DNA from 3 places in the Kribbella sp. NPDC056951 genome. Region 3 is predicted to be linked to each of the others. Evidence: riboswitches for the same ligand, from Rfam matches in the RefSeq annotation. Region 3 holds a riboswitch; each other region holds the start of a gene.
The links. Region 3 has a riboswitch for glycine ahead of gcvT (glycine cleavage system aminomethyltransferase GcvT). Riboswitches for the same ligand answer to the same signal wherever they lie in the genome.

Region 1: linked by a shared signal. The riboswitch ahead of ACFTSF_RS33380 (L-serine ammonia-lyase) and the one ahead of gcvT (glycine cleavage system aminomethyltransferase GcvT) in region 3 are both predicted to bind glycine.
Region 2: linked by a shared signal. The riboswitch ahead of gcvP (aminomethyl-transferring glycine dehydrogenase) and the one ahead of gcvT (glycine cleavage system aminomethyltransferase GcvT) in region 3 are both predicted to bind glycine.

Annotation. Positions count from the first base shown of each region.
Region 1 is NZ_JBHUQZ010000012.1:36,879-43,957, forward strand. Features, by position in the region: gene ACFTSF_RS33370 (alpha/beta fold hydrolase) at 1-1,379, opposite strand, end outside; gene ACFTSF_RS33375 (DUF3817 domain-containing protein) at 1,477-1,824, shown strand; glycine riboswitch at 1,822-1,916, shown strand; gene ACFTSF_RS33380 (L-serine ammonia-lyase) at 1,996-3,369, shown strand; gene ACFTSF_RS33385 (alpha/beta fold hydrolase) at 3,499-4,326, opposite strand; gene ACFTSF_RS33390 (hypothetical protein) at 4,388-5,293, opposite strand; gene lysX (bifunctional lysylphosphatidylglycerol synthetase/lysine--tRNA ligase LysX) at 5,374-7,079, opposite strand, start outside.
Region 2 is NZ_JBHUQZ010000009.1:149,367-156,445, reverse strand. Features, by position in the region: gene gcvP (aminomethyl-transferring glycine dehydrogenase) at 1-2,268, opposite strand, end outside; glycine riboswitch at 2,348-2,438, opposite strand; gene ACFTSF_RS30125 (MerR family transcriptional regulator) at 2,460-3,080, opposite strand; gene ACFTSF_RS30120 (bifunctional nuclease family protein) at 3,414-3,905, opposite strand; gene ACFTSF_RS30115 (MerR family transcriptional regulator) at 3,929-4,588, opposite strand; gene ACFTSF_RS30110 (FHA domain-containing protein) at 4,575-5,105, opposite strand; gene gcvH (glycine cleavage system protein GcvH) at 5,226-5,606, opposite strand; gene ACFTSF_RS30100 (DUF881 domain-containing protein) at 5,673-6,806, opposite strand; gene ACFTSF_RS30095 (small basic family protein) at 6,808-7,079, opposite strand, start outside.
Region 3 is NZ_JBHUQZ010000005.1:119,551-126,629, forward strand. Features, by position in the region: gene ACFTSF_RS21410 (S8 family serine peptidase) at 1-741, shown strand, start outside; gene ACFTSF_RS21415 (hypothetical protein) at 752-2,005, opposite strand; glycine riboswitch at 2,088-2,182, shown strand; gene gcvT (glycine cleavage system aminomethyltransferase GcvT) at 2,344-3,447, shown strand; gene gcvH (glycine cleavage system protein GcvH) at 3,447-3,821, shown strand; gene glyA (serine hydroxymethyltransferase) at 3,823-5,094, shown strand; gene ACFTSF_RS21435 (heparinase II/III family protein) at 5,226-7,079, shown strand, end outside.

The sequences.
Region 1 (7,079 bases), on a different contig from region 3:
GGCTTGGGGACGTTGCGGTTGATCAGGTAGTTGTCGATGGTGTCGGTCATGCACGGGCTCTTGTTGTAGCTGCCGTGGCCCCAGCCTTCGTAGGTGAGCAGGACGCCGTCGCGGCCTAGCTGGCGTTGGACGTTCTGAGCCATCGAGTACGCCGTGGCTGGGTCGTGGCGGGCGTTGGAGAGCAGGATCGGCGTCTTCAGGTGGTCGACGTCGAGGCGGTGTTGCGGGTTGTTCGCCTTGGGGGCGCCCAGGCAGAGCGAGATGGCCATGAACTGACCGGGGTACGGCATGTCCGGGTTGTTGCGAGCGAGCCGCGCCAGCAGGCCGGCGTACTCGGGGTAGGTGCCGACACGCAGGTTCCAGTCCTGGCAGAACGGGACGAGGGTGTTGGCGACGAGTTCTGTGGTCGGCGGTGGCGGGGTCGGGATGACGCCCTTCTGGAGAGTGGTGGCGAGTGCGTTCCACTGCGGGCCGTAGAGCATCCGGAACACCGCGAACGAAGCCATGAACGGGTTGTCCGATTGCTTCCGGAGCTCGGCCCAGCGGGCGCGGACGTCCTGGCCATGCAGGGCGCACGTCGTCGTGCGGTCGCACCAGTCGACGAACTCGTCGAACGAGTCCTGGACCGATGCGGCCTGCGGATCGAGGAACTGGCGTGGCGTCGCGAGACTGTGGTCGAGCACGCTCTCCAGGACCATCGCACGCACGCGCTGCGGGTAGGTCTCGGCGTACTGCGCTCCGAGCGGGGTGCCGTATGAGCTGCCGTGGAAGGTGATCTGCCGCTCACCGAGTGCCCGGCGAATCGCGTCGACGTCGCGCACGGTCTGCCACGTGTCGACGTGGTCGTAGAGCGGACCGGTGTGCTTACGACAGTCATCGGCGAGTCGGCGGTTGTAGTCGATCAGCGCGTCGAACTCGGCCTGGTCGCGGACGAGCGGTGACGGCATCGCGGCGTACAGGCTGCTCGTGCACTTGATCGGGTTGCTGCGCGCGATCCCGCGCGGATCGAAGCTGACGATGTCGAAGCGGTCCTGCAGTTCCGGGCTGAACCGGCTGATCCCGGTCTTGATCCGGTCGACGCCGGAGTCACCCGGGCCGCCCGGACCGAACACCAGTACGCCGACGCGCTCGGCCGGTTGTTTCGCCGTCCGGCGGGCGATCTCGAGGTTGAAGGTCGGGCCGCTCGGGTTCCGCCAGTCGACGGGGAGCTTCAAGGTGGCGCACTCCGAGCCCTCGACCACGGCCGGGTCGTCCTTGCCCTCCGGCTTGCAGTCGGTCCACTGTGTCGCGGCCGACGCCGGGAGTACGGCGAGACCGGCCGCGGTGACGGTCAGGACCACACCCCACGCGGTGGTCCTGACAAGTTGTCCTGGTTTCATGACCCGATCCTTCGGCAATCGCTTGCTGCCGCACATCGGGGAGCAGCCCTTAGACCACCCCGGGGCGGGCTTGGGGGACTTGTTAGGGTCGGGCGCGATGACACACTCACGGTGGTTCCGGGCAGTGGCGATCACCGAGGCGATCTCGTGGACCGGCCTGTTGATCGGCATGCTGTTCAAGTACGTGCTGTCCGACAACGAGATCGGGGTGAAGATCTTCGGCCCGATCCACGGCGGCATCTTCGTCGCGTACGTCGTGACCGTGCTGCTCGTCCGCGGCCCGCTGCGCTGGTCGTGGCCGGTCACCCTGGCCGCGCTGGCCGCGAGTGTTCCGCCGCTGTTCACCTGGTTCTTCGAGATCTGGGCAGTGCGGACCGGCCGGATTGACGGCAGCCAGCAGGCCGCCGTACCGTCGCGTCCGGAAGCTAACTCAACAGCCGCATGAACCCGTGCGGGAGAGACCCGGGCCAGTGAGCCGGGCGCCGTAGGAGCAACTCTCCCCAAGAATCTCTCAGGCACCTTCACCGCACGGGCGAGGCACCTCTGAAAGGCAGCAGCCCAACAGAGTGGGGAGGACACCACTCTCGGTCAACGACGACCGGAAGGGACCTCCAGCATGGCGATCAGTGTCTTCGACCTGTTCAGTATCGGGATCGGCCCGTCGAGCTCACATACCGTGGGACCGATGCGTGCGGCCCGCACGTTCGTGCTCGGCCTGCAGGACGCCGGTCTGTTGACCGCGACGGCCCGGGTCGAATCGCAGCTGTTCGGCTCGCTCGGTGCGACCGGGCACGGCCACGGCAGTAACAAGGCGGTGCTGCTCGGCCTCGAGGGTGAAGACCCCGAGACCGTTGCCACGCACTCCGTCGACGCTCGGGTCGAGACGATCCGCGAGCTCGGCCGGCTGCGGCTGGCCGGGACCCACCAGATCGCGTTCGACGAGAACACCGACCTGATCATGCATCGCCGCAAAGCCCTTCCGTACCACCCGAACGGGATGACCTTCCTGGCCCGCGGGGCGGACGGCGCCGTACTGCGGGAGCGCACGTACTACTCGGTCGGCGGCGGTTTCGTGGTCGACGAGAACGCCGCGGCCGGCGACCGGATCGTGCCGGACAGCACGGTCCTGAAGTACCCGTTCCTGACCGGTGCCGAGCTGCTGGATCGTTGCCGCGAGTCCGGGTTGTCGATCGGCGACGTGATGCTCGCCAACGAGCTGGCTTGGCGGACCGAGGACGAGATCCACAGCGGCCTGCTCAAGATCTGGCAGGTCATGCAGGACTGCGTCAAGGAGGGCTGCGAGACCGAGGGCGTCCTGCCCGGCGGCCTGAAGGTCCCGCGCCGGGCGCACGCCCTGCACGACAAACTGACCCGCGACCCGTGGTCGGTCGACCCGCTGAAGGTGATGGACTGGGTCAACCTGTTCGCCCTCGCCGTCAACGAGCAGAACGCCTCCGGCGGCCGCATCGTCACCGCCCCGACAAATGGTGCCGCGGGCATCATTCCCGCCGTACTGCACTACTACCGGCGGTTCATCCCCGGCGCGAACGACGACGGCGCCGTACGGTTCCTGCTGGTCGCCGCGGCAATCGGCGTTCTGTACAAGGAGAACGCCTCAATCTCCGGCGCCGAGGTCGGCTGCCAGGGCGAAGTCGGCTCCGCCTGCTCAATGGCCGCAGCCGGCCTGTGCGAACTCCTCGGCGGCACCCCCGAACAGGTCGAGAACGCAGCCGAGATCGCCATGGAACACAACCTGGGCCTGACCTGCGACCCGGTCGGCGGCCTCGTCCAGATCCCCTGCATCGAACGCAACGCCATGGCCGCGGTCAAGGCCATCAACGCCGCCCGGATGGCAATGCACGGCGACGGCGTCCACGTAGTCACCCTCGACAAGGTCATCAAAACCATGCGCGAAACCGGCGCCGACATGAAGATCAAGTACAAGGAGACCTCCCGAGGCGGCCTAGCCGTCAACGTCATCGAGTGCTGAGCATCCTCCTAAGCACAGGACGTATACGGCAATCAGACGTCGCCACCACGCCCGCCGTCAGCAGTCCGGGGGCCCAGCAGACGTATACGTCCTGTCCGACGGAGGATCTACCTCCTGTCGTTGTGCAGGTCAGGCCTGCGTGGTTTCCAGGATGGTGCCGGCTACCAGGGCTGGGGCGTCGTTCATGGGGACGTGGCCGCAGTTGAGGAGGGGGATCATCCGGGCTTGGGGGAGTTGGAGGTGGGCTCGGGCGGCTTGGATCGGGAGGAGGATTCGGTCGTGGGTGCCCCAGGCGATGGTGACGGGGACGTCGGGGACGTCGCCTTCGAAGGTGGTGCCGCGGCGGGCGTGGGTAAGGACGCGGTCGAAGGCTACGCAGTCGCGGAGGGCGCGGGATTCGGCGACTACTGCTTCGGGGGCGCGCAGCGCCGGGCGGTGGTAGATGGTGCCGGTGAGGACGCGGCGGCCGGCGGGGGTGCGGGACAGGCGCTGGACGGTGGGTTCCGGCGTACGACGGGCGATGCGGCGGAGGTTGGTGAGTACGCCGACCGCCCAGCGGTTCTCGCGGGGTGACCAGAAGCCGGCCGGGGAGAGCGCGGTGACCGTGCGGGCCAGGCCGAGTTGGCCGAGGCGGAGGGAGACCAGGCCGCCGAGGGAGTTGCCGACGACGTGCGGCTGGTCGAGGTCGAGGGCCTTGCAGAGGGCATCGACGGTGTAGGCGAAGCTGTCGAGCTCGTTCGGAACACCCAGCGGTACGTCGGGGGATTCGCCGAAACCGGGGAAGTCGAGGGCGATCACGTCGTGGTGTTCCGCGAGCTGGTCGACGATCGGGTCGAAGGCCTGCCAGTGGTGGCCGATGCCGTGCAGCAGCACGAGCGGGTCGCCCGAGCCCTTGCGGTAGTAGGCGACCTCGACCCCAGGAACCCCGGCCACGGTGACGCTCGCGGTTGCACTCATGACCTCATCGTGACCCCGGTACGGCGTTCTGTCATCGTGACATGGTCGATGTCACATAACCTCAGTAAGCTTCGACCTCACTCGTCGATGCGTTCCCGGTGACTGTCGGGCGGAGATTGATCTTCCACGCCTTGTCCGCACCGAACGCCTGGTCGAACTTCAGGAACGAGCAGCCGATCGCGAACTGACGCCGCGAGGAACTCCAGTCCGCACCACTCTTGTAGTACAGGTGATACGGCCCGCCGATCCGCGTGATCGCGGCCGACTTCCCGGCCCGGATGTACGTCATCACGTGCGGTTCCCGCGGTGGCTTCCCGTCCGTGACCACCGAGATCACGACATCCTTCGCCGTACCGTTGGTGATCGACAACCGCCCGATCCCGGCGTCCCCACGCCGTACGACGGTCTCGCCGCTCTCCGGTCGGACCACCTTCGGAGCCGGTCCCGGGTCCGGGAGCGTACGCCCGAAGGCGAGCTTGAGCTTCGTCAGCGCCGCCAGCGCCGGCGCGAGGTCGGTCCGCAACTGTCGCTGGACCTTCTGCGACGTGTACGGCCCACCGCCGCACCGCGCGTCGAGCTCGGCCTGCTCCGGATCGGACAGCTTGTACGCCGCCACCCCGATCCGGTCCTGCAGCAACTGATGTACGGCGGTCAGTCGCCCCTCCACCGTCAATGCGGCCAGCTTCCCGGAGGCGGTGTTCAGCGCCTTCGACACGTCACCCATCGCCTGGGCCAGCCCCTCGGCCGTCTGGGCCCCAGCCAGCGCCCTCAAGCTCGTCGCCAACGACTTGTCAGCCTTGGCCAACTCACCCTGATAGGCCGCCTGACCCAACGGTCCCTGTGGTCCCGAGGGCGCAGCAACAGCCGTCCCACCGCTCGGTGTCGGCTCCGAGCCACCATCGACCAATGGCGCCGCACACCCCACCAGCACGCACAGCAGCGCCCCACTTACCGCAACCTGCCTCATCAACCCCGCCCCAGTAGCCCCAACCCCGCGCCCTGCTCCAGGCTACGGGGCCGACCAACTGGAGACGACCCAGCGCAGTGTTAAGAATCTCGCGAAGCCGGCCTGACGAAGGGGAACGCGAGCGTCGAGCGGATGTTCTGCCCGGTCAGCATCATCATCACCCGGTCGACCCCGATCCCCAGCCCACCGGTCGGCGGCATCGCGTACTCGAGCGCACTCAGGAAGTCCTCGTCCAGTGACATCGCCTCGGGATCACCGGCCGCGGCCTTCAGCGACTGCTCGGTGAGCCGCCGCCGCTGCTCGACCGGGTCGACGAGCTCCGAGTACGCCGTACCGATCTCGGCCCCGAAGGCGACCAGGTCCCAGCGTTCGGCGAGCCGGGGCTCGGTCCGGTGTGTCCGGGTCAGCGGTGAGGTCTCGAGCGGGAAGTCGGTGTAGAACGTCGGCAACGTGGTGTGCGGTTCGACAAGCTCGTCGTACAGCTCGAGGACCAGCTCACCCGCGCTCAGCTCGAACGTCGTGTGCACACCGTGCTTGACGCACAGCTCCCGCAGCGTCTCCACCGAGGTGCCGGGATCAATCGGTACGCCGGCCGCGCGGCCGACCGCGTCGTGCACACTGATCACCGGCCAGTCACCCGAGATGTCGATCTCGCCGTCCGGCCGCTGCACCACCGGCTTGCCGAAGACCGCGGTCGCCGCCTCGATCAGCAGCTCCCGGGTCAACTCGCGCATCACGTGATAGTCGGCGTACGGCTGGTAGGCCTCGACCGACGTGAACTCCGGGTTGTGCGTTGCGTCCGCACCCTCGTTGCGGAAGTTGCGGTTCAGCTCGAAGATCTTGCCGAGCCCACCCACGCTGAGCCGCTTCAGGAACAGCTCCGGCGCGATCCGCAGGAACAGATCGGTGTCATAGGCGTTGATGTGCGTCTGGAACGGCCGCGCGTTCGCGCCACCGTGCACCGCCTGCAGCATCGGCGTCTCGACCTCGATGAACCCACGTGTCTCGAACCCGTTCCGCATCGCCCGTACGGCGGCGCTGCGGTGCCGCATCATCCGCAGCGAGTCCGGGTTCATCACCAGGTCGATGTGCCGCTGCCGGACCCGGGCTTCGGGGTCGGTGAACCCCTTCCGCTTGTCCGGCAACGGGTGCAGGCACTTGGCCGCCATCATCCACTCGGTGGCTGCGATGGACAGCTCACCGCGCTTGCTCGTCACGACCTCGCCGGTGACGCTGACGTGGTCGCCGATGTCCACGAGCCGCCGCCAGTGATCGAGCGCCGCCTCGCTGCACGCATCGGCCGACAACATCACCTGCAGCTGGACCAGCCCGTCCTGCAGTTGGGCGAACGACAGACCGCCGTGGTCCCGCATCCGCAGTACGCGGCCGGTCACGGAGACCGTCTCGCCGGTGCGGTGATCGGCGGGCAGGTTCTGGTGCAGCTCGCGGATCCGCTCGATCGTCTCCGTCCGCAACACCGTGACCGGGTACGGATCGATGCCTGCGGCAACAAGTCCGACCAGCTTCGTACGGCGGATCTGCTCCTGCTCGGTGAGTTTGCGCTCCGGAAGCGCCGGCCGCAGCAGGTGTTCCTCCTGCTCGCGAACCGTCGCCGCGAACTGGTCGCCGTCGCCGGCCTGGATCGCGTGCCGCTCGCCACCGGTCACCCGGTCGACACGAGTCCACGGCCGAGGCGCGGGGAGGAAGCCCTCCGCCGTACCGGCCGCCAGCAGCACCTGGGCCAGCGAGGCACCGCGGGCGTAGCAGATCAATCGTGGTGACCAGC
Region 2 (7,079 bases), on a different contig from region 3:
CGCCCACGAGATCGCCAGCACACCGGCCGAGCCGAACGGCGCCGCACTGATCGGACCGACACCGGACTCGGGCCCGGCCTGGTCGAGCAGCGGGTGGTTCGGCAGGTACGGCGCGAGGTGCGCCGCGACCGCGACCGGGCCGACGCCCGGGCCACCGCCGCCGTGCGGGATGCAGAAGGTCTTGTGCAGGTTCAGGTGGCTCACGTCGCCGCCGAACTGGCCCGGCTTCGCGAGACCCAGCAACGCGTTCAGGTTCGCACCGTCGACGTACACCTGGCCGCCGGCCTCGTGAACGATCCGGCAGACCTCGGTGACGCTCTCCTCGTACACCCCGTGGGTGGACGGGTAGGTGATCATGATCGCGGCCAGCTTGTCCGCGTGCTCGGCGGCCTTGGCGCGCAGGTCGTCCAGGTCGATCGTGCCGTCGTCGTTGCCCTTGACAACAACAACCTTCATCCCGGCCATCACGGCCGACGCCGCGTTGGTGCCGTGCGCCGACGCCGGGATCAGGCAGACGTTGCGGTCCTCGTTGCCCTGGGCCCGGTGGTAGCCGCGGATCGCCAGCAGACCGGCGAGCTCACCCTGCGAACCCGCGTTCGGCTGGATGGACACCTTCGCGTACCCGGTGACCTCGGCCAGCCAGCGCTCCAGCTGACCGATCAGCTTCACGTACCCGGCGGCGTCCTCGATCGGCGCCAGCGGGTGCATATCGGCGAACTCGGGCCAGGTGACCGCTTCCATCTCGGTGGTCGCGTTCAGCTTCATCGTGCACGAGCCGAGCGGGATCATGCCGCGGTCGAGCGCGTAGTCCTTGTCGGACAGTTTGCGCAGGTAGCGCAGCATCGACGTCTCGGACTTGTGCGTGTTGAAGACCGGGTGCGTCAGGTACTCCGACGTCCGCGGTACGGCGATCTCGGGCGCGGCCAGCGTGTCGTCGTACTGGACGCCGAAGGACTGGCAGACCCGGGTCAGCGCGGCGACATCGGTCTTCTCGTCACAGGAGATGCCTACGTGGTCAGCGTCGACCTGGCGCAGCCAGATGCCGTTCTGCCGGGCGGCGTCGACGACGTCCGCGGCGGCACCGGGGACGCGGGCCAGCACGGTGTCGAAGAAGTCGCCGTGCACGACGTCGACACCACCGGCACGCAGCGACGCGGCCAGCTTGCCCGCGAAACCGTGCACGCGACCGGCGATCGCCTGCAGCCCATCCGGTCCGTGGTACACGGCGTACATGGACGCAACGACGGCCAGCAGGACCTGCGCCGTACAGATGTTGGAGGTCGCCTTCTCGCGACGGATGTGCTGCTCACGCGTCTGCAGCGCGAGCCGGTACGCCGGGGCGCCGTCGGCGTCGACCGAGACACCGACCAGCCGACCGGGCAGCGACCGCTCGAGTCCGGCGCGGACCGACATGAAGCCGGCGTGCGGACCGCCGTAGAAGAGCGGTACGCCGAAGCGCTGCGAAGAGCCGATGACGATATCGGCGCCGGCCTCCCCCGGTGCCTCGAGCAACGTCAGCGCGAGCAGGTCGGAGGCGACCGCGACCAGCGTCTCGCGCTCGTGCGCGGCGGCGATCAGCGGCTTGAGGTCACGGACAGCACCGCCGGAACCCGGGTACTGCACCAGGAAGCCGAAGAAGTCGCCCTCGGGCAGACCGACGGTGGTGTCGGCGACGACGACCTCGATGCCCAGCGCCTCGGCGCGGGTCTCGACGACCGCGATCGTCTGTGCGAAGCAGTCGGAGTCGACCAGGAAGCGGTTCGACTTTGCCCCCTTGATCGACGACTGCCGGTTCGAGCGGTGGGCCAGCGTCATCGCCTCGGCGGCCGCGGTGCCCTCGTCGAGCAGCGACGCGTTGGCGGTCGGCAGACCGGTCAGGTCGGACACGACGGTCTGGAAGTTCAGGAGCGCTTCAAGCCGACCTTGCGAGATCTCCGGCTGGTACGGCGTGTAGGCCGTGTACCAGGCCGGGTTCTCGACCAGGCGGCGGACGATCACCGACGGCGTGAAGGTGCCGTAGTAGCCCTGCCCGATCATCGAGGTCGCGACGTTGTTGCGGGCCGCGAGCTGGCGCAACTCGGTCAGCGCGTCGACCTCGGAGGCCGGCTCCGGGAGGCGCAGCGGTTCGGTGGACCGGATCGAGGCCGGTACGGCGGCATCCGCGAGCGCGTCGACGTCGGCGTACCCGAGGAGTTCGACCATCCGCGCGACCTCGTCGGGGCGGGGCCCGATGTGCCGGTCGGCGAAGATTGCAGAGATTTCGGTCATCGAAAGAGGCTCCGTTGCTTGCAGTAGCTTCCGGGTGGCCTCCCCCTCTGTCACGCACGAGTGCACGCTTCAGAGTTGCCTGACGCACCCGGTCCATGGGCCTGAGAGGTTCCGGGGAGGAATTGCCCCTTCGGCGCCCGGTGTGAACGGGTCTCTCCCGAGTGCGGTGAACAGCTACAGAGCAGAGTACCTCAGCCGGCTGCGCGGGCCCGGCGGCGGGCAGCCAGCTCGTCGCTGGCGTGGGACTCGTCCTCGCCCTCGCCGTGACCGTCGGCACGCTCGGTGGGCAGCTCGGACAGCGACCCCTCGACCTCGCGCCAGACACCGCCGAGGGCGATCCCGAACACTCCCTGGCCACCGGCCAGCAGGTCGATCACTTCGTCCGGCGAGGTGCACATGTAGACCGACGCGCCGTCACTCATCAGCGTGATCTGGGTCAGGTCGTCGATCCCGCGCTTGCTCAGGTGGGCGATCGCGGTCCGGATCTGCTGCAGCGAGATCCCGGCGTCGAGCAGCCGCTTGATCACCTTCAGCAACAAGACGTCACGGAAACCGTACAACCGCTGGGTGCCGGAGCCGGTCGCCGGGCGCACCGACGGGGAGACCAGGCCGGTCCGCGCCCAGTAGTCGAGCTGGCGGTAGGTGATCCCGGCCGCAGCGCAGGCCGTCGGCCCACGGAACCCGACATCCTCCGGCATCGGCCGCAGGTCGTCGTCGAACAGCAGACCCTGAACGCCGGCAGTGGCGGCCGCCTCGGCGCGTGCTTCGGACGTCGACTGCGCCGTCAGATCCGTGTCGCCGGTGCGTGTCACGCCTGAGCCTCCCTGGATACCGACTGGAACGAGCCATCTCCGTGGAGTAACAGTTCCCCACGACTCCTTCACGGTAAGCCGCCGACCTGGGAGGGTCAACGACAACCGCTCCGAGCGGCTAGCGTGTCGCGACTCCCAGACGAATCGTTACCTTCCCGGTCTTGAGGGTCAGGGGGTGTCGCGTGGTCCCGCGCCGTAGCGAGCATGTGCTCGGTGCGGTAGCTCGGTGTGCTGGGGCGAAGGGGTAGATGCGGAGCATCTTTCGCTTTGCACCAGTGCGGCGAGATGCCGTGCCGAGTGCAGCGCAGTAGGCGTGGGGCCGCGTGACACCCCCTAACTCTTGTCGAAGTCTTCCGGGGTGACCTGGTCGAGGAACTCGCGGAAGCGCTCGACCTCCTCTTCCTCCTGCACCTCGTCGGCCTCGGTCTCACTCTCCGGGACCGGGATCCCGGCCTCGGCGAGGATCTCCTCGGTGCAGAACACCGGCGTACCGGTGCGCAGCGCGATCGCGATCGAGTCCGACGGGCGGGCCGAGATCTCGGTCTTGTCGTCGAAGACCAGGATCGCCTCGAACACCCCGTCGGTCAGGTTCACGATCCGGACCTGACTCAGCGTGTGCCCGAGCACCCGGATCGTCTCCGCGAACAGATCGTGCGTCAGCGGCCGCGGTGGCTCCATCCCCTGCTGGGCGAAAGCGATCGCACTCGCCTCGGCCGCACCGATCCAGATCGGCAGGTACCGCTCGCCGCCGACCTCCCGGAGCAGCACGATGGGCTGACTCGAGGGCATCTCGACCCGGACTCCGACTACGTCGACTTCGCGCACACCTTCAGCCTACTCCGCGGTGGTCAGTGCGGCAGCCGGGATCTCACCAGTGCCGTGTGCAACCGCACAGTGAGGGCTGCCAACTCTTGGGTTTGGTCGGTACGGCGGGGGCCGGTGACCTGCTCGATGAGTCCTACCTCGCGGTCGGCCGCGGTGCGGAACGGGCGCAGGTGGCGCGGTTCGATGCCGTACGTCGCCAGTTCGGCGGCGACTTGGGCGACGACGATCGCGTCGCCGCCGTAATGCTTGCCCTCGGCCACGATCAGGCCGTGACTCTCCAGCTCGGCGAGCAACGCCGTACTGACTCCGGCGGCCGCGCAGAGCTCCGCCTTGGTCAGCCGCAGATCGGTGCCGGTGGCACCGAAGTCGTCGGCGGCCGGCCCGGAGGCCGGCGTACTGGGGGCGATCGGCGGTCCACCGGCCGCCGGGCGCAGACCGCGGTCGATCGCACCGAGGTGCTCCTTGATGACCTTCAGCGGCAGGTACTGGTCACGTTGCGCGGTCAGCACGTAGCGCAGCCGCTCCACATCACCCGCGCTGAACTTGCGGTAGCCCGACGCGGTGCGCGCCGGTGTCACCAGCCCCTCGGCCTCGAGGAACCTGATCTTGGAGATGGTGACATCGGTGAACTCGGCCTGCAGGATCTGCAGGACCTCGCCGATCGAGAGCTCAGGCTTGGCCACTGGCGTAGTAGACCAGCCGGTACTTGCCGATCTGGACCTCGTCACCGTTGCTCAGCTGGACCTCGTCGATCCGGTCCCGGTTCACGTAGGTCCCGTTCAGGCTGCCGACGTCGCGGACCTTGACGCCGTACGCGTCGCGGCGGAACTCGGCGTGCCGGCGGGACACCGTCACGTCGTCGAGGAAGATGTCGCTGTCCGGGTGCCGGCCTGCGGTGACCACGTCGACGTCGAGCAGGAACCGCGACCCCGCGTTCGGGCCGCGCTGCACGATCAGCAACGCCGATCCGGCCGGCAGTGCACCGACCGCGGCCTGGTCGTCGGCCGACAGCGGCTCGCCCTGGTCGAAGCGCTCGGTCTCCGGCTCGGCGCTGATCGGCGTCAGCATCGCGGTGTCGGTGACACCCGGCGTCGGCGTCGCGGCGGCCGGCCGGTCCGCCCCAGGGAGCATGGCTCCGCACTGCGAGCAGAAGCGGCTGCCCTCGGAGTTCTCGTGCCCGCACTGGTTGCAGAACGGCATGCTGTGATCCTCCCGATCGCCGTTAGGCGACGTTGTGTCGTAGACCCCGTGGTTACAGTGTGGACCCGGACCCCAACCCTCGATCAGCGGTTGAGGTCCGGTAAACCTATCAGTGACGCCCTAGCTCGGGTCGAGCTGGCCCTGGTAGGTCTCGGCGTCCATCAGGGCGTCGACCTCGGCGTCGTCGTCGACCTCGATGTCGAGCAGCCAGCCCTCGCCGTACGGGTCGGTGTTGACCAGGTCGGGCTGGTCGGCCAGGGCCTCGTTGACGGCCCGCACGGTCCCGTTCACCGGGGCGAACAGGTCGCTGACGCTCTTGGTCGACTCGAGCTCGCCACAGGAGTCGCCGGCGCGCACCACGCTGCCGACCTCGGGGAGCTGGACGTACACGATGTCACCGAGCGCGTCCTGCGCGAAGTCGGTGATTCCGACCCGCACCGGGCCCTCGCCGGCCTTCACCCACTCGTGCTCGGCCGTGTACTTCAGGTCTTCGGGGTACACCGTCGTTCCTCTTTCTCGAAGCCGGACTGGACGTTACTTTGACGGGCTTTGACTACTTGACTGTGCCTACTTGGATGGGCTGGGCGCCGGGCGAGCGTAGCGATGCTCTTCTTGCGCGTGCAAGGCAGTGATGGCGACGTTGGTCTCCTCGTTCACGTCCGCCGTACCGCCCACCTGGGGACCGGTCACCTCACTGACCAGCCCACCGGGAAAGTTGGAGGCCTCGGCCAGGCTGTGCGAGTCGCCGATCGCCTCGATCACGTACGGCGAGTTCACCTTGATCCCGTCGATCTTGATCCCGGGGGCGTCGTCGACGAAGTCGGTACTGGCCACCACCCGCACCGTCCCGTTGATCTGGATCGCCTCGGCACCGGCGTCGCGCAGCTCCTCGATCGCGTCCAGCAGGTTGCTGGACGTCATCTTGCCCTGCGGGTCGTTCAGCGTGATCCGCACCCCGGGTCCGTGCGCGGGCACCGTCCCCGCGAGGATCCCGAGCGCGCGGATCTGCGCCTCCGCCTGCTGCTTGGCCGTCTCCGCCTTGTCGGCACTGGACGACAGCGTGTTCTTCCGCTCCTCCAGCTCGGCGATCTCACCCTCGAGCCGCCGGGTGTTCTGCCCGAGGCCGTCGAGGATCGCGATCAGGTCCTCACGGCGCGCGTTCTGGTACCCGTCGTCGGCGCGATTGACGCGCACCTGGACGACCGCCGTACAGGCCACCAGCGCGAGCACGACCGCGACGATCGCCTGACCGCGCGACGGCTTGAACCCGGCCTTCAATCGCCGTACGGCGAGGTTCGGCGTCCGAGGCTTCTTCGGCATCGGCGTCGGCTCGACCGGAAGCTCCGGCTCCGCTTCGACGGGTGGTTTGGGCGTAACCGGCGGATCGAACCGCGGCGGCTTCGCATGCTCAGCCCGCGGCCGCGGTGCCGGGTCGGCAGCCTGCCACGCATCCGCCTTCCGCTCCCCCGCCGTACGCTCATCCGGCTTGTGCTCGGCTACCGGCGGCTCCTTGGCCGTCGGCTCCTCGGCTGTCGGCTCACTCGCCGGCGTCTTCTCCGGCTCACCAGGCTTGGCCGGCTTGGCCGGCTCACCCGGTTTGGCGGGGGTGCCGTCTTGGCCCCACCAGCTGGCGATGACCGTGGGCTGGTCGTCGGGGGCGGGGTTCTCCGGGTCCGGGGTGTTCGGTTTGTCGTCGCTCATGTCAGGCCCGGAAGATGTGGCGGCGGATCGCGGCCATGTTGGTGAAGATGCGGATGCCCAGTACGACGACCACGCCGGTGGACAGCTGTGAGCCGACGCCGAGCTGATCACCCAGGTAGACGATCAGCGCCGCGATCAGCACGTTGGAGACGAACGACACGACGAACACCTTGTCGTCGAAGATCCCGTCCAGGAACGCGCGCAGTGCGCCGAACACCGCGTCCAGCGCCGCGACCACCGCGATCGGCAGGTACGGCTGCGCCCACTCCGGGA
Region 3 (7,079 bases):
GGGCGGGCGGCGGCATACCGTTATCGGACGGGCGAACGCCGTACGGTCGCTTGGGGTGGACCGGTGGCGACCTCGGGGTTGCCGTCGGCAACCACGACCTGGCCATCCGATATCGGGGTGCAGCGGACCGGCAAGAATCTGGTCATCGGGCTTGCGCCGTTCGTCGCGGGTGGGGCGCAGTACGAGGAGCCGGACGGTTTGTCCACCGGCACCTACGCGCTGTCACTGAAGCGGGACGGGAAGGTCCTGGTCGAGGCGGAGGAGCTGCTGATCAACGGGCCAGTGCCTGATGCCCCCGGCAACTATCAGCTCGCACTGGACGTGCAGCGGAGCGAGCCGTGGTGGAAGTACTCCACGCAGATCCGCAGCACCTGGGACTTCCGCTCCCGGGCTGGTGCGGCTGAGACGATGCTGCTGATCCTCGCCGACCTCGGCTTGCCGCAGGCAACCAACCTGAACCAGGTCCGCGTCGGTACGGCGACGCCGCTCACCGTGTCGTTGCGTCACCAGACCGGTGCGCCGACCGCGTCGTTCAAGAGTGTGAAGCTGCTGATGTCGTACGACGGCCGCAGCTGGACGCCGGTGCCGTTGGCCAAGAAGTCGGACACGCTGTACACGGCCAGCGTCAACCACCCGGCCGCCCGGGCAGGCGGCACGGTCGATCTGAAGCTGGACGTCACCGACGCGGCAGGTGGGCGCCTTCAGCAACAAGTCACCAAGGCGTATGGTCTAACTAAGTAGGAGCCAGGGCCTAGGCCTGCGGGTACGGCGAGTCCTGCAGGCCTAGGTTCTTCCACACGAAGCGCGGGACCCGGGCCAGGAAGTCCCGGAGGAAATAGGAGCACCGGGCAATCGTCTGGTGGTCGTGCCGGCCGGCCTCGAACCAGGCCCAGTTGCCGACCACCTGGAACGACGCCGGTTTGACCGCCATCAGGAACTCCATCTGGCGCGGGTGAATGACGTCGTACGCGAACTTCTGGTCCCGCGCGTGGATCGCGAACTGCTCGTTGAAGGCCTCGCTCTCGAAGCTGATCCCGGAGCCGAACCCGCGTCGGCTGACCTGCAGCCAGGGCATCCCCACCGGCAGCTCGAAGCCGAGGATCGGCTCGCTGTGGTTCTCGGTCACCGTGCGCGTGGTCGTCCGGCCCTCGGAGTCGGTGGAGCTCTCGGTGCGGGTGGTCTTCCAGTGGTGGGTGAAGGCGACGAACGGCGGCCCGTCGCCGTCCCGGCCGCGGATCACCTCGCTCGTGCTGTGATCGTGTCCGCTCTGCGTCACCGGCGTGCTGTGCAGCAGGCTGTCGTCCTGGCCGATCCAGTACCAGTCCGGGTGCTGGTAGAAGCTCAGCCGCGGCTCCTTCGGCGGCTGGATCCAGCGGTCCAGCGGCAGCGCGTCGATGGCTGCCGCGAGCAAGGCCACCTGGTCCAGCCACGGCGCCAGCAGCTCGGGATCCTTGCGCGGCGGATCGAGGATGACGAGCTGGTCGCCATCGATACTGAGGTTCACGCCCGGCTGCCCACTCGCCAGCGTGAGCAAGGCAGTACACAGCTGACCGCTGAGCACCTCGGTAGCGAACGCCGGGTCCTGCACGCCAACCGCCCAGCCCGCACCCAGCTGCGGCGGCACCGGCACCATTGTCGCGGCTACGCCGGACCGCGGCGCGGTCTGCCCACCCGTGATCCACAGCTCAGGCAGTCGGCGTGACAACGTCACCATGCCGACCCAGCCCTTCCAGTACTCGCTCCCGTACTCGATCACCTGAAACGGCCGCCCGGCGGTGGTCAGCCCGGTGATCTGGTCGTCCGGGTTCCGCGTGAACCCCATCCCGAACGGCGGATTGGACAGCCGCGCCACCGAGTCGAACACCGGGCTGCCCACGAACGTCCAGCCGCGATCCCGCAATGACTTGACATACCGCTGCCGCCGAACGAACAGCCCCACGCCGACCGCCGTACCGGCCAGCAGCAGCACAATCAGGATCAGGCTGAAGATCTGGTTCCCGGTCATGGAGTCGAGCCAATCACATCGGCGGGTCCCGGAGCGGTCAGCTGCTGCTAGAGTCGGCGGCTCAACTGCATATCGCGCCGTTCGAATCGGGGCGGGAGAGTCCGGGCTCACCATGACCCGGCGCCGAAGGAGCAAATCTCCCCAGAATCTCTCAGGCCCACTGACCGTTCCGATGAGGCGAACTCTGGAAAGCCGGGGTCCCCACGGGGAGATCCCGCACCCACGGTGCAAACCGCCCATCCGGCGGTGAAGCTCTCAGGTACAGATGACAGAGCGGGGAGGTCACCCAGCAGTGGCACCGCAGATGCGGTGCCTGACCGAGGGAGCCTCCCAGACTCATGACACGCGCGACTCCATTGCAGGCTGAGCATCAGCAGCTCGGTGCATCCTTCACTGATTTCGCCGGCTGGAACATGCCGGTTCGCTACACCTCCGATATCGCTGAGCACACGGCTGTCCGGACCACGGCCGGGCTGTTCGACCTGTCGCACATGGGCGAGCTCGAGGTGATCGGCGCCTGCGCCGCCCGGGCACTCGACCACAGCCTGGTCGGGCGGCCGTCGAAGATCGGTATCGGCCGGGCGCGGTACTCGATGTTGTGCGCCGAGGACGGCGGCATCATCGACGACCTGGTCGTCTACCGGCTGGCCGAGGACCACTTCCTGATCGTGGCCAACGCGAGCAACACCGACGTCGTCCGCGACGAGCTCAAGCAGCGGATCGCCGGATTCTCCACCGAACTCCGGGACACCACCGAGGACTGGGCGCTGATCGCGGTTCAGGGGCCGGTCGCCGGACAGATCGTGGGCGAGCTGTCGGACGCTGACCTGGACGACCTCAAGTACTACGCGATCACCGAAACCACGCTTGCCGGAAGCAACATCCTGCTCGCGCGCACCGGGTACACCGGTGAGGACGGTTTCGAGATCTACTGCCGCCCGGCCGAGGCTCCGCAGATCTGGGCCGAGCTGCTGCGGGTCGGAGCGCCGTACGAGCTGAAGCCGTGCGGTTTGGCCTGCCGGGACACTCTGCGGCTGGAAGCCGGAATGCCGTTGTACGGCAACGAACTCAGCCGCGAGCTGACGCCGTTCGAGGCTGGGCTCGGGCGGGTCGTTGCGTTCGGCAAGGAAGAGGACTTCGTCGGTCGCGAGGCACTCGCCCGCCGTCGCGACGAGGGCGCCCAGCGGGTGCTCGTCGGGCTGACCTCATCCGGCCGCCGCTCACCGCGCAGCGGGTACGCCGTACTGGATCCGGCCACCGGCCGTGAGATCGGCACCGTGACGAGCGGCGCGCCGTCGCCGACGCTCGGTCACCCCATTGCCATGGCCTATGTCGACAGCGCCTTCGAGGAGCCGGACACCCGCCTGCAGGTCGACATCCGCGGCACCCACGACGACGTACTCGTCGTCCCCCTCCCCTTCTACCGCCGCCAGGAGTCCTGATGTCTGTTCCTTCTGAACTGAACTACACCGAAGACCACGAGTGGGTCGCTCTGGATGGCGACCTCGCGACCGTCGGCATCACCGCCTTCGCAGGTGAGGCCCTAGGTGACGTCGTGTACGTCGATTTGCCGGCCGTCGGCAGCACCATCCTGACCGGTGACGCCTGTGGCGAGATCGAGTCGACCAAGTCGGTGAGCGACCTGTTCGCGCCGGTCGACGGCGAGGTCGTCGAACTCAACGAGGCGGTCGTCGCCGATCCCAGTCTGCTGAACACCGATCCGTACCAGGCCGGCTGGCTGTTGCGGATCAAGGTCAGCGGGCCCACCAAGCTGCTGGACGCCGCGGCCTACGAGGCACTGATCGGAGGTGAGTGAGATGAGCACTCTCGATCAGAGTCTGGCCGAGTTCGACCCCGAGATCCACGCAGCGGTGAAGGCCGAGCTCGGGCGTCAGCGCGACACCCTCGAACTCATCGCCAGCGAGAACTTCGCCCCGCTCGCGGTGATGGAGGCGCAGGGTTCCGTCCTCACCAACAAGTACGCCGAGGGCTACCCCGGCCGGCGGTATTACGGCGGCTGCGAGCATGTCGATGTGGTCGAGCAGCTGGCGATCGACCGGGTGAAGGCGCTGTTCGGTGCCGGCTTCGCCAACGTTCAGCCGCACTCCGGCGCCCAGGCGAACGCGGCCGCCATGTTCGCGCTGCTCGATCCGGGTGACACGATCCTCGGTCTCGATCTCGCCCACGGCGGTCACCTCACCCACGGCATGCGCCTCAACTTCAGCGGCAAGCTGTACGACGTCGTCGCGTACCACGTCCGTGACACCGACTTCGTGGTCGACATGGCCGAGGTCGAGCGACTCGCCCTCGAGCACCGGCCGAAGCTGATCGTGGCGGGCTGGTCGGCGTACCCGCTGCACCTCGACTTCGCCGAGTTCCGGCGGATCGCGGATCTGGTCGGCGCGTATCTGATGGTCGACATGGCGCATTTCGCCGGTTTGGTTGCCGCGGGGCTGCACCCGAACCCGGTCCCGCACGCCGACGTCGTCACCACGACGACCCACAAGACCCTCGGCGGTCCGCGGGGTGGTGTCATCCTCACCAACCGCGCCGACCTGGCGAAGAAGTTCAACTCTGCGGTCTTCCCCGGGCAGCAGGGCGGTCCGCTGGAACACGTGATCGCGGCCAAGGCGGTCGGCTTCAAGCTGGCGGCATCCGACGAGTTCCGCGACCGGCAACGCCGTACCCTCGAGGGCGCGCAGGCGATCGCCTCGCGATTGTCGGCCGATGACGTCCGCGACGCCGGGATCTCGGTGCTCACCGGCGGTACCCAGGTGCACCTGGTGCTAGTCGATCTGCGGAACTCCGAGCTCGACGGGCAGCAGGCCGAAGACCGGTTGCACACGGTCGGCCTCACCGTGAACCGGAACGCCGTACCGTTCGACCCGCGGCCGCCGATGGTCTCCTCCGGGCTGCGCATCGGTACGCCGGCCCTCGCCGCTCGCGGTTTCGGTCCGGCCGAGTTCGCGGAGGTCGCGGACATCATCGCGACCACGCTCGTGCATCACGCCGACGAGTCCGTGCTCGAAGGTCTGCGCGATCGGGTCGGACTACTCACAACGAAGTTCCCGCTGTACCCGGAGCTCTGACTCCCCCGCCGTAACGAAAACTCGGCTCCGCTTCGGTGCTTCATGCAACGGTTCGATCCAGCTCGGGCGTTATTGCCTACATAGGGTCCTGACCGGAAATACCGGAGCGGCCGGGGGCTGGGGTGGCTGGGGTGGGCGGACACAAGGGTGAGCTGCGCCGAAAACTGGGCAACACCGTCGCGTTGGTCGCGGTCTGTGCGCTGATCTGTGGGATCGCGTTCACGGGAGCGATTGTCCTGTTGATGCCAAGTGAGAAAGGACATATCGCTCCGGTCGGCACCACGCGGCCGACTGCCCCGGTCAGCCAACCGGTCGCCGCACCGGTCCCGGCCGCGCCTCGAACCACACCGGCGACCAAGGGTTACACGTGTCCTGGTTACAGCGGTCTGCAGCAGAAGATCCCGCTGAAGATGGTGCTCGAGGACACGTTTGCGTGGGGCAACAACCCGCCGTACAAGGCTGGTAACGGGTCCGGTGACATCAAGTGGGAATCGAACCCGTACCAGGATCCGAGCTGGCACCTATGGCTGCACTCGCTGCGCTGGCTGGGCAATGGGATCGACTCCATGAAGGCCGGGAACGCCGCTGCGCGGACGCACACGCTCGCGATCATCCAGGACTGGGTGCGCGACAATCCCTTCCCTTGGAAGAGTGATGCGAGCGCATCTGAGTCGACGATGCATCGGACCAACGTGCTGATCTGCGCTCGGCAGGCGGTGCTCACCGGGCTGCACGCCAAGACGCTGCCGGCGCAGTACAAGTGGCTCGACGACGCGCTGCTCACGCACGCGCGGTACATGATCGACCACTGGAGCGGCAGCCGGAACCACGGCACCGACGAGAGCATCGCGCTGTTCGGCGTCGGCTGCACCTTCGGCCGTCAGGACCTGATGAAGAAGGCCATCGACCGGTTCAACACGGGCGTCGTACAGTCCATCGATTCCGAGGGCACGACCAACGAGCAGTCCGTCGGGTACGCCGGCTTCAACTATCGACTGTGGGGCCGGGCCGCCGAGGTCGTGCGGCGCTGCGGGCAGTCCCCGGGCCCGGCGATCGACGCCCGGCGGAAGCTGCTGGCGGACTGGATGGCGCTCGCCACCAAGCCGAACGGCGAGCTGTTCCAGATCGGCAACACGACTCGGGACAAGGTCCAGAGCGTTCCCGGTACGCCGTGGGAGTTCGTCGCGACCCAGGGCAAGTCGGGTCCGCGGCCGGATCGCCGTACTGGGATCTTCAAGGGCGGCTACATCTTCGGGCGAACCGGCTGGGGCGAGAAGCGGCCGTTCGGCGCGGAGTCGGCGTACAGCATCCGTTTCGGGCCGTCGAAGAAGTACCACGGGCACGACGACCACATGTCGATCAACTACAACTGGCACGGCCAGGATGTGCTGATCGATCCCGGGTACTACGGCTACAAGAAGGGTGACCTGCAGGCCTGGGCACCGAGCCAGGCCGCGCACAACGTGATGACGATCCCGACCGCCCAGGGCAGGCTGGTGCCGACGCGGCTGGTGGGGTCAGTCAGTACGGCGAACTCGGACTACTACGAATTGGCCGACGACCCGGCCGGGGGTGTGAGCCGTATCCGGGATGTCCTCATCCTGAAGGATCCGGATGTCGTTATCGCGCTGGATCGTGGCGAGTCGGGGAGCAACCAGCGGTACGAAACGCTGTGGCACCTGCCGCCTGGTCAGGCCGTGACCGTGCAGTCGCCGACCACCGCGGTGGCGACCGGCACGACGATGCAGACGCACCTCTTCCAGATCCCGTTCGGGGCGCCAACCGGTACGACGACTGTCGAGCAGGGGAAGTCGAACCCGGCCCAGGGCTGGTACCTCCCGGACATCTTCAACGCGAAGCCCGCGCCGGTCGTCAAGTTCACCCAGACCGGTCAGAACGCGCGCATCCTATCCGTGATCGCGCCCTCCGCGAACGGCGAGAAGGTCACCTACAGCACCCGCTCCGCCGGCACCAACTTCTTCGTC